Linked DNA regions of Desulfomonile tiedjei DSM 6799. The main gene of each other region encodes a partner of the protein of the gene in region 2 in a complex. Links are inferred from orthologs where the notes say so. Each region holds a gene or a part of one and is shown on either strand. Other genes may lie near its edges.

The links.
Region 1: the proteins of tig (region 2) and rpsG are in contact, whole or in part, in a crystal structure (PDB 3GTY), measured with the Thermotoga maritima proteins. The link is inferred for Desulfomonile tiedjei DSM 6799 from one-to-one orthologs. Residues at the interface, in WP_004081061.1 of Thermotoga maritima: Glu122, Val124, Val129, Leu130, Tyr133, Glu188, Gly259, Ile262, Tyr263, Glu266, Ser270, Glu273, Gln274, Glu277, Arg308, Gln311, Ile312, Ser315, Tyr316, Glu325, Arg329, Arg336, Leu363, Phe366, Trp367, Arg373, Leu377, Arg381, Leu384, Glu387; in WP_004081843.1 of Thermotoga maritima: Lys34, Lys52, Lys55, Glu59, Arg62, Gln63, Glu66, Asn67, Lys69, Val71, Arg95, Ala109, Lys110, Lys111, Gly112, Arg113, Pro114, Glu117, Glu121, Ile124, Ala125, Tyr127, Asn128, Asn129, Thr130, Gly131, Lys135, Asp139, Arg142, Met143.

What each region holds. Positions count from the first base shown.
Region 1 is NC_018025.1:6,068,407-6,076,383, forward strand. The notes cover bases 1-2,911. They hold rpsG (30S ribosomal protein S7), read left to right. Parts: upstream 1-1,176; coding sequence 1,177-1,647; downstream 1,648-2,911. Other genes in these bases: rpsL (30S ribosomal protein S12), read left to right, coding at 564-935; fusA (elongation factor G), read left to right, coding at 1,671-2,911. Outside these bases: more of fusA, read left to right, coding at 2,912-3,770; tuf (elongation factor Tu), read left to right, coding at 3,751-4,944; rpsJ (30S ribosomal protein S10), read left to right, coding at 4,983-5,291; rplC (50S ribosomal protein L3), read left to right, coding at 5,314-5,913; rplD (50S ribosomal protein L4), read left to right, coding at 5,913-6,539; DESTI_RS26115 (50S ribosomal protein L23), read left to right, coding at 6,539-6,829; rplB (50S ribosomal protein L2), read left to right, coding at 6,892-7,716; rpsS (30S ribosomal protein S19), read left to right, coding at 7,721-7,977.
Region 2 is NC_018025.1:273,761-276,624, reverse strand. It holds tig (trigger factor), read left to right. Parts: upstream 1-700; coding sequence 701-2,029; downstream 2,030-2,864. Other genes in the region: clpX (ATP-dependent Clp protease ATP-binding subunit ClpX), read left to right, coding at 2,721-2,864; clpP (ATP-dependent Clp endopeptidase proteolytic subunit ClpP), read left to right, coding at 2,033-2,626; DESTI_RS01125 (glycosyltransferase family 2 protein), read right to left, coding at 1-354. UniProt on the Bacillus subtilis protein: Involved in protein export. Acts as a chaperone by maintaining the newly synthesized protein in an open conformation. Functions as a peptidyl-prolyl cis-trans isomerase.

The DNA of each region.
Region 1 (7,977 bases), 5.8 Mb from region 2 along the record:
TGACGGTCGAAGATTCGCATATGAATTCGCGACCTTATATCGGTTGTCAAAGATTCTGCCCGAATCAAAATGCCCCTTTTACGAAAGGGGGGCATAGATGCCGCCGCCTTTGACCCTCGTTTCTAAAGGGGGGCTGGGGAGCATAGGCGCTAAGTTATGGAATTTTGGGTCGTTTGTTCTGGAGGAACAACTGACAATAGGCCGGCGATTCATCGCCGGATAAGGAAAAGCTCAATGATTTTAGAGTCCCGGAGGGACGGCTGATGCGTAAAAATCCCGGCAATCAATTACCGGCTATTTTCTTTAGTCCCTGCGGGACAGAGAATTGCAGAAAAGTTAGCGCCTATGGGCCTCGGGGGATTCTTGACGGACCGGCCCTACTGAATTGAGGTCTTTTTCTTAACAATCGCTATAATGCTGATTTGACCGGCACCGGGCAGCAGAGTGGCCCGAATCCTTTGCTGGCGCATTGCCGTGAATCAAATCGGTGCGAGACAAAAAGGCTTGACAAGAAGAGGATAATTTGAACATAATGCCTGGATACTATTTGGAGGTAGTCGCGTATGCCGACAATTAATCAACTGGTCAGAAAAGGAAGAGAAAGGCCGAGAAAGAAAAGCTCAGCCCCTGCACTGACCAACTGCCCTCAGCGCAGAGGCGTGTGCGTGAGAGTGTACACAACCACTCCCAAGAAACCTAACTCTGCGTTGCGTAAGGTAGCAAGGGTCCGTCTCACGAATGGATACGAAGTCACCTCCTATATCCCCGGTATCGGTCACAACCTTCAGGAGCACTCAGTTGTCCTTATAAGAGGGGGAAGAGTTAAAGACCTTCCTGGTGTTCGCTACCATATTATTAGGGGTGCTCAAGACGCATTTGGGGTGCAGGACCGTAAGCAGGGAAGATCAAAATACGGAACAAAACGCCCGAAATAATCCCTGATTGTGTGTGGATTCGGTCAGACCGAAAGCGCTGACCAAAACCTCGGGATTACGTAAATATAACGGGTCCAGGTAAACCGCGGAGACGCGGGGTAGGTTTAGAGGGGATCGACAAGATCACCGAGCGGAAACGCCAAAGCCCCTAAACCTTTCCAACTTGGAAGCTGCCCGGTGCAGCCCGTTCTGGATATTGGAAAACGTTACTTGGCCGCCGAGCCCGGATGGAGCAGCATGCATGCCTAGAAAAGGAAAAGTTCCGAAAAGGGATATTTTGCCGGATCCAAAACATCACAGCAAACTCGTTGCGAAGTTCGTAAACGGGATTATGTGGCAAGGCAAAAAATCTGTCGCAGAGGGCATCCTCTACGACGCTTTTGAACTTATGGCCAAAAGAGCCAATGAAGATCCTCTGAAATTGTTCGAACGAGCAGTGGACAACGTTAAGCCGGTCCTGGAAGTGCGGTCTCGTCGAGTGGGCGGGAGCACGTATCAGGTGCCTGTGGAGATCAGACCCGAAAGACGTCAGGCGTTGGCTATCAGATGGATCATACAATACGCCAGAGGTCGAGGCGAAAAGAGTATGCATGAAAGACTCGCCTCGGAACTGCTGGATGCTGCGGGAAACAAAGGGAGTTCGGTCAAAAAGAAAGAGGACACCCACAAAATGGCAGAGGCCAATAAGGCGTTTGCACACTACAGGTGGTAGGTGTCCTGGAGAGACCGGATCGAATGAGCGGAGATTCACTGAACCGAACCCGAAATATCGGGATAATGGCACACATAGATGCGGGAAAGACCACAACTACGGAAAGGGTTCTCTATTACACAGGAGTTTCGCATCGTATGGGAGAAGTCCACGACGGTCAGGCTGTCATGGACTGGATGGAACAAGAACAGGAGCGAGGCATTACGATAACTTCCGCTGCAACAGTCTGTGAGTGGAAGAACCATCGTATAAACATAATCGATACTCCGGGACACGTAGATTTCACCATTGAGGTGGAACGGTCCCTTCGAGTGTTGGACGGAGCTGTCGCACTATTCTGCGCAGTAGGCGGAGTCGAACCGCAGTCGGAAACGGTCTGGAAGCAAGCAGACCGATACGGAATTCCAAGGATCGCGTTCATAAATAAAATGGACCGGTCAGGTGCAGACCATCTGAGAGTGATAGACATGTTGAAGACCAGATTGAGAACCAATCCCCTCCTTTTGCAGATCCCACTCGGGACCGAGGATCGGTTTCGGGGAGTCATCGATCTGGTCTCCATGAAGGCGCTGGTTTTCGACGATGATTCAAGGGGCATGAGAGTCATTGCCCAGGAAATACCGGCGGAATATCTGGATGACGCTCAAAACGCGAGGCAACAGCTCGTAGAGAGCGTGTGCGAATTGGACGACGAGCTGCTGGAGAGCTACCTGGAAGGCGATACTGACATCCCGGTGGACCGAATTCAGAAAACGATCCGGAAAGGTACGCTCGACCTCAAAATTACCCCCGTGCTTTTGGGCGCAGCATTCAAGAACAAGGGGATTCAACAGCTTCTCGACGCTGTTGTGGAATTCCTCCCGTCTCCGATGGATGTCCCTCCGGTAGAAGGAAAGGACGCCCAGGGACAATCCCTGTCACGTGAGGTGGAAGGTCCTTTCTCAGCTCTCGCATTCAAGATTATGAACGATCCGTACACGGGGAATCTGACGTTCCTGAGGGTTTACTCCGGAAAAGTGACCGCCGGTTCCTCGGTGTTCAACGTGAATGCCGATAAGAAGGAACGCATCGGCCGCATTGTGCAAATGCATGCCAATCAACGTGAAGAGATCAAAGAAGCCCGTGCAGGAGACATCGTTGCAGCGGTCGGTCTGAAGTACACCAAGACGGGTGACACACTCTCGGATGAAAATGCTCCGTTGCTTTTGGAGTCTATGGAATTTCCCGAGCCGGTTATCTCCATAGCACTTGAACCGAAGTCCAGAGACGAAACGGACAAACTGTCCCGTGCCCTTAGTCGACTTCTCAGGGAAGATCCTTCTTTGAAAGTGAAGATCGACAAAGAAACCGGCCAGACCATTCTATCGGGCATGGGCGAGCTTCACCTCGAAATAGTTGTAGATCGGTTATTGAGAGAGTTTCAGGTAGAAGCTAATGTGGGTGAGCCTCAGGTGGCGTTTCGAGAGACCCTCACCAAACCGGTTATCGTGAATTATCGGCACGTGAAACAGACCGGTGGAAAAGGGCAGTTCGCAGAGGTTACCCTGGAAGTCGAACCGATCAAAGAAGGTTCAGGCTTCGAATTTGTCGACAAAATTACAGGCGGAGTCATACCGAAAGAATTTATCAAACCCGTTGAAGAGGGTGTGCGAACTGCAATGGAAACAGGGATCCTGGCTGGCTACCCTGTCGTAGATCTGAAGGTGACCCTCACCGACGGCAAATTTCATGAGGTAGATTCTTCGGAAATGGCCTTCAAGATGGCCGGGATTATGGCGTTCAGGCAAGCTAGTGAGCGGGGCCGAAGCATTCTTCTCGAACCGATTATGGATGTGGAAGTGGTTACACCGGGGGAATTTCTGGGCGACGTCCTTGGAAACCTCACCGCGAGGCGGGGGAAGATCCTGGGAATGGAAAGCCGCTCGGGAATCCAGACCGTTGGTGTAAGAGTTCCGCTGGCCCGCATGTTCGGATACGCAACGGACCTGAGGAGTCTCACACAAGGCCGGGCCACATTTACAATGCGATTTTCTCATTATGAACCTGCGCCACAGTCCGTCATGGAGAAGGTGGTCGCCGAGTTTAAGCAATCTGGAGGAGCCCATGGGCAAGGCGAAATTTGAGCGAACGAAGCCACACGTAAACGTTGGAACGATAGGACACATCGACCACGGCAAGACCACGCTAACAGCGGCAATCACGCGGGTGCTAGCGAAGAAGGGTCTGGCTTCGTACATACCGTTCGAGGAGATAGACAAGGCTCCTGAAGAGAAGGAGCGCGGGATAACGATAGCGACTGCACACGTGGAGTATCAGACGGACAAGCGCCACTATGCACACGTGGACTGCCCCGGCCACGCAGACTATATCAAGAACATGATAACCGGAGCCGCTCAGATGGACGGAGCGATCCTGGTTGTTGGAGCCAATGACGGTCCAATGCCCCAGACACGAGAGCACATCCTTTTGGCCCGTCAGGTCGGCGTTCCCTATATAGTAGTGTTTTTGAACAAGGTAGACATGGTAGACGATCCGGAGCTGATCGAGCTGGTAGAGCTTGAGCTCCGCGAGCTTCTGACTTCGTACGAATTCCCCGGTGACGATATTCCGATCATCCGTGGAAGCGCTTTGAAGGCCCTTGAGGCCGGCGATCCGAAGCATCCGGATGCTCAGTGCATCATCGAGCTTATGAATGCGGTTGACGAGTATGTGCCTGTACCGATTCGCGAGACTGAGAAACCGTTCCTTATGCCTGTCGAGGACGTGTTCAGCATCTCCGGACGTGGAACGGTGGTGACGGGTCGAGTGGAGCGAGGCCGGGTAAAGGTGAACGAAGAAGTAGAGATCGTGGGTATTCGCGACACCCGCAAGACAGTGTGCACGGGCGTGGAAATGTTCCGTAAGGTGCTGGATGTGGGCGAGGCCGGTGACAATGTAGGCTTGCTGCTTCGTGGCATCAAACGCGACGACGTGGAACGCGGCCAGGTTGTTGCCCATCCGGGAACGATCACTCCCCACACCCACTTCAAGGCAGAGACCTATATTCTGGCTAAAGAGGAAGGTGGACGCCACACTCCGTTTTTCAACGGTTATCGGCCTCAGTTTTACTTCCGTACCACAGACGTTACCGGCGTGATCACGCTTCCGGAAGGCGTAGAGATGGTAATGCCCGGTGACAACGTATCCCTGGAAGGCAAACTGATCACTCCCATAGCAATGGAAAAAGAACTCCGCTTCGCCATCCGGGAAGGCGGCCGAACCGTCGGTGCAGGAGTTATCTCGGAAATTATCGAGTAGCAGCCTGAAGTTGACTGCGAGGTTTTATACCCATGGATATGCAAGCCCTCAAGATACGGATCAGGTTAAAGGCGTACGATCACAAGCTGCTGGATCAATCGGCTGCTGAGATAGTCGACACTGCATGGAGAACCGGAGCAAAAGTGGCCGGCCCGATACCTCTTCCTACAAGGATTCATAAATACACGGTTCTTCGATCTCCGCACATTGACAAGAAGTCTCGAGAGCAATTCGAGATTCGTGTTCACAAGCGGCTGCTGGACATCCTTGAACCGACCCAACAAACGCTGGATGCCCTGATGAAGCTGGATCTCTCTCCCGGAGTGGATGTGGAGATAAAGGCTTAGACGGCACGTCGAGGAGACGGACATGGTTAACGGAATGATTGGAAAAAAACTGGGTATGGTCCAGGTCTTTGACGAGTCGGGTCAGGCAATCGGAGTCACCGTCGTGGAGGCGGGCCCCTGCACTGTAATCCAGAAGAAAGAGAACTCCAAGGTTCAGCTCGGATTCGGCTCCGTGAAGGAAAGCAGGATGAATAAGCCGGACCTGGGGCAGTTCAAGAAAGCCGGGACCGCTCCGTTCAGAATTATCAAGGAATTCTCCGCTGAAGATTCCATTGAAGTCGGGCAGGAAGTACGAGCCGATATATTCACTCCCGGTGATTTAGTCAAAGTGGTCGGGATGAGCAAAGGAAAAGGTTTCGCGGGCGTTATGAAACGCTGGAACTTTGGCGGTGGACGCGAGACTCACGGCTCCCGGTCTCACAGGATTCCCGGATCCGTCGGTCAGTGTGCATGGCCCTCCCGCGTGTTCAAAGGAAAAAGGCTTCCCGGAAGGCTTGGCGGGGCCAAAGTCACTGCTCCGAGCGTAAGAGTTTTGGAAGTCAGGCCTGACGAAAACCTGATCTTTCTCAAAGGCCCGGTACCCGGAGCCAAAGGGACGATCGTATATATAAGGAAACGCTAATGGCCTCGGTAGACGTTATCAACCAAAAAGGCGTAAAGGTCGACACTATCGAACTGGATGACCGCATATTCAATGTGGAGTCCCGCGATCAGCTCGTGCAGCAGGTGGTGGTCTGGCAGCAGGCCAAACGCCGCTGCGGTACTGCGGCTACAAAAACCCGTGGGCAAATCTCGGGTGGCGGCAAGAAGCCCTGGCGGCAAAAAGGTACCGGTCGTGCACGGGCAGGCACCAATCGTTCTCCCGTGTGGGTTGGTGGTGGAACGGTATTCGGTCCCCATCCCCGTTCGTACGCCTTTTCACTCCCAAAGAAGGTGAGAAAAGAGGCTTTGCGGTCCGTCCTGAGCTCGAGACTCAGAGACAACAACCTCTTTGTAGTTGATAAGATCGAACTGGAATCGCCGAAGACCAAGCTCTTCCTTGAGACCGTAAAGGCCATGGGGCTTGATACTGGAAAAACGCTGTTCGTAACCTCCGAAAAGGATGAAACACTGTCGAGGTCTTCTCGTAATCTTTATCATGTCATGATCTTGCCGACAGAAGGGCTCAACGTGTACGACTTGCTCAGGTACGACAGGCTGGTATTACTCCAGGACGCGGTGCCCAAAATCCATGAGAGGTTGGGATAATGCTGGAAGAATACGCAATCATTCGCAGGCCGATCATTACCGAGAAGGGCTCCGGACTTAAAGACGACAACAATCAACTGATCTTTGAAGTGCATCCCGGCTCGAACAAGTCGGAGATCAAGAAAGCAGTTGAAAAGCTGTTCAAAGTGACGGTGCTTTCGGTTCGCACGCAGAACCGACTCGGAAAACGCAAGAGACTCGGCCGTACGGTCGGCAGACGTAAGCACTGGAAAAAAGCCATAGTGACTCTAAAAGAGGGAGACCGCGTAGAGTTCTTTGAAGGTGTTTAAGATCGGGCACGCAACCATAAGGCGCTCACTCGATCGAGAAAAGAATTGAGGACTGGATCAAAATGGCCATCAAGAAATATAAGCCGACATCTCCGGGAATCAGATTCCAGACCGGGTTCAGTTTCGACGAGATCACTACGGACGAACCCCAGAAGTCACTGACCACGGGAGCGAGAAAAAAGGGCGGCCGAAACAATTACGGAAGGCTGACTGCACGGCATCGCGGCGGCGGTCACAAAAGACGATTTCGCATCATTGATTTTCGCAGGGACAAGGTAGATGTTCCCGGTAAAGTCGTGAGTGTGGAATACGACCCGAATCGGAGTGCCCGAATTGCCCTGATAAGTTACCTTGACGGCGAAAAAGCCTATATTCTCTGGCCTGACGGCCTGAAGGTGGGCGAAACCATTCTTGCAGGCGATCGCGTCGACATTCGACCTGGAAACTGTATGCCGCTCAAGAATATTCCTTTGGGGACGATGGTCCACAATGTGGAAATGAAGATCGGCAAAGGCGGACAGATTATTCGATCCGCGGGGACTTACGGGCAGCTCATGGCCAAAGATCAAGGGTATGTCCAGTTAAAACTTCCCTCAGGTGAAGTCCGGTCGATCATCGATCGTTGCAGAGCGACAATCGGGCAGGTCGGCAACCTGGATCACGAGAACATCTCCCTCGGAAAGGCGGGCCGTACCCGCAGACTTGGAAGAAGACCCAAGGTTCGAGGCGTCGTCATGAACCCTGTGGATCATCCGCACGGCGGCGGTGAGGGTAGAACATCCGGCGGTCGGCATCCCGTTACGCCCTGGGGTGTGCCTACTAAAGGGTACAAGACTCGAAAAAGACAAAAAGACTCTGACAAATACATAGTCAAGCGAAGGAAGTAGTTCAATGCCCCGTTCGGTGCACAAAGGTCCATTTGTGGACGATCACGTGTTGAGAAAAGTGATGCAGGCAAAGGACACGGGTTCACGCAAAGTGATCCAGACCTGGTCCCGGCGCTCGACCATTATTCCCGATATGGTGGGCCTCACCTTTGCGGTGCATAACGGCAAGAAATTCATCCCGGTTTTCGTCACCGAGAATATGGTCGGGCATAAGCTCGGGGAGTTCTCTCCCAGCCGCACCTTCCACGGCCATGCGGGAGA
Region 2 (2,864 bases):
CATTTCGCCAATGAGTTCGGGTGGATCCTGGAGATCTGCATCAATGATCACGCAAGCGTCTCCTACGGCGTGATCCAGCCCTGCGATGAGAGAAAGAGGCTTTCCTATCCTCCGGGAAAAAGTGAGAAGCCGAATCGGATTCCCCTGGGCAATAAGGTCCATAATGACTTCGCGAGTCCGATCGGGGCTCGGGTCCAGGGCAAACACAATTTCCCACAGATAACCCAGAGGAGCCATGACTTGCCCTATTCTGTCCACGAGAGGCACTACATTCTTTTCTTCCCTGTAAAGGGGAATCACAATGCTTATAACAGGAGACTGCGGTTGAAATTTGGATGATTGCACTTCAGACATCTCACACTGCTTTGTGTAGATCGCATCCGATACTCGGATGGCTCTGAATCGTCGGTTGCTGCAAAAAAAGGAATCATACGATTCCCAAATCTGGACGCCCTGAGTTCGGCGCATTATACTACAAGAAGATTACGAGATTGTTTCTATAGCAAATAATGGCGTGTCTGTTCAACCAGAACCGAGGGTGCTATAGTATGTTCCATTGGCTTCCCTTTTGGGGATGTTTGCCGTATAATGCGGCAACTGGATTGATGGGGACGGCTTTTTCAGCCGCCTCTTAAATGCATATTACCGAATAAAAAACTCGGGGTTTATTGACTTCTACCCAGTGAGTGAAAGAGGGCAGATGAGGAACATTCAGATTGAAAGCATCAGCGATATCAAGAAAAAGGTGACGGTCGAGATTCCTGAAGAAGAAGTCCAGACTATGCTCGATAATCAGTACCGTGATCTGAAGAAGACGGTGCAAATCAAAGGGTTTCGGAAAGGCAAAGTGCCTCTGAATATTATCCGGAGCTATTTCAGGGATCAAGTACAAGCTGACACAGTTCGGAAGATTGTAGAAGATACTTTGCAGCCCGGTCTGGATGAGCAGAAGATTGTACCCATATCTGTCCTGAGTATCGACCCGGAGACAATTGAAGTGGGAAAACCCTTCAAATACACGGCTGAAATCGAAGTTCCACCGCCTCTGGAACCTGTGGGCTATAAGGGACTCAAGCTCAAGAACATCGTGCGTGAACTCAAAGAAAAGGACGTGAACGAACGACTGGAGAATCTCAGGGAGCGAAATGCAACATTGGCTCCCATTGCCGAAGATACAGGAGTAAAAACGGGCGACCAGGTCACCATAGATGTGGATGCCACTTCGGATGGTGAGGCGATCCCTGCCCTTTCCGTTACGGATTACCTCACAGAGATGGGTCGCAACTTTTACCTTCCGGATTTCGACAAATATTTTGAAGGCATGAAGGTTGACGAGACCCGAGAATTCACGGTGGATCTGCCGGAGGACTTTCAAAGGAAGAGTCTGGCAGGCAAGAAAGTTTCTTTCAGGGTTACCGTGAAAGAGGCAAAAGAGAGAAAAGTCCCGGAACTCGACGATGATTTCGCAAAAGATCTCGGGCTCGATTCTCTTGAAGTTTTGCTCAAAGAAGTCCGAGAAGACATAGAGAAAACAAACGAGAACCAATCGAAGAAAGAAGTGGAAGAGCAAATCGTCGATGCTCTTGTACAGGCGAACTCCTTTGAGGTTCCGGACACTATGGTCGAAAGCCAGATCGACAATCTTCTGAATCAGACGATGTACAACCTGGCAGCCCACGGATTGGATCCCAGGAAGATGCCTCCCCCTACAGAGGCACAACGAAATCAGATCCGACCGGCGGCAGAGCGCCATGTGCGTACGGGCTTGTTGTTGAAAGCCATTGCTGAAACGGAACAGATGACCGTCAGTGACGAGGAACTCGATGAAGGGATAAAAGAAAGGGCAGAGAACCTGGGAATGTCCGTAGACTACTTGCGGGATCAGCTTGATGCAAGCAAGGCCCTGGAAGATATGCGGTTCTCGTTACTTCAGGAGAAAGTATTTTCGTTCATCCGGGAGAATGCAGAAATAACAGAGGAAAAACTGCAGGAAACGGAAGCTGCTCAAACGGAAAATAAGGAAGAATAGCTCATGTTAGTACCTATTGTAGTTGAACAAACGAGTCGTGGTGAAAGGTCGTATGATATCTATTCCAGGCTGCTGAAAGAGAGGATAGTATTTCTGGGGACGGGAGTAGACGATTATGTTGCCAACTTGATTATAGCCCAGCTTCTCTTCCTGGAAAGCGAGGAGCCCGACAAAGACATCAACTTTTACATCAACTCGCCGGGCGGAATCGTGACATCAGGACTGGCCATATACGATACCATGCAGTACATTAAACCTGACATCCAGACGATCTGCATCGGTCAAGCGGCCAGCATGGGAGCCTTATTGCTTGCGGCTGGAACCCATGGCAAGCGTTATGCGCTGCCTCATGCACGGATATTGATCCATCAGCCCATGGGCGGATTTCAGGGACAGGCAACGGATATCGAGATACATGCCAGAGAGATTCTTCGGATGCGGAGCGAACTCAACGATATCCTGGTTAAACACACCGGACAACCTAGGGAGAGAATCGAAGCGGATACGGAGAGAGACTATTTCATGAGCGGACAAGAGGCAGCGACATACGGAATTGTAGATCATGTAATAACTCAACGAGAGTTGTCGGGAGTCTAGTTAGCATCCAACTGAGGCAGCGTTTTACTGTTGCATTCGGGGATGAAGAAAATTCAGCGGTTGCCTGCGAAGACCGAGGTCCAAGGAGGAATTCATGGCGGGCAGAAAAGGTAATTTTTCTTCTCTTTATTGTTCATTCTGCGGCAAGAGCCAGGATGAGGTTCGCAAACTCATTGCCGGGCCGACAGTGTACATTTGTGATGAGTGTATTGAGTTGTGTAATGAAATTATTGCCGAA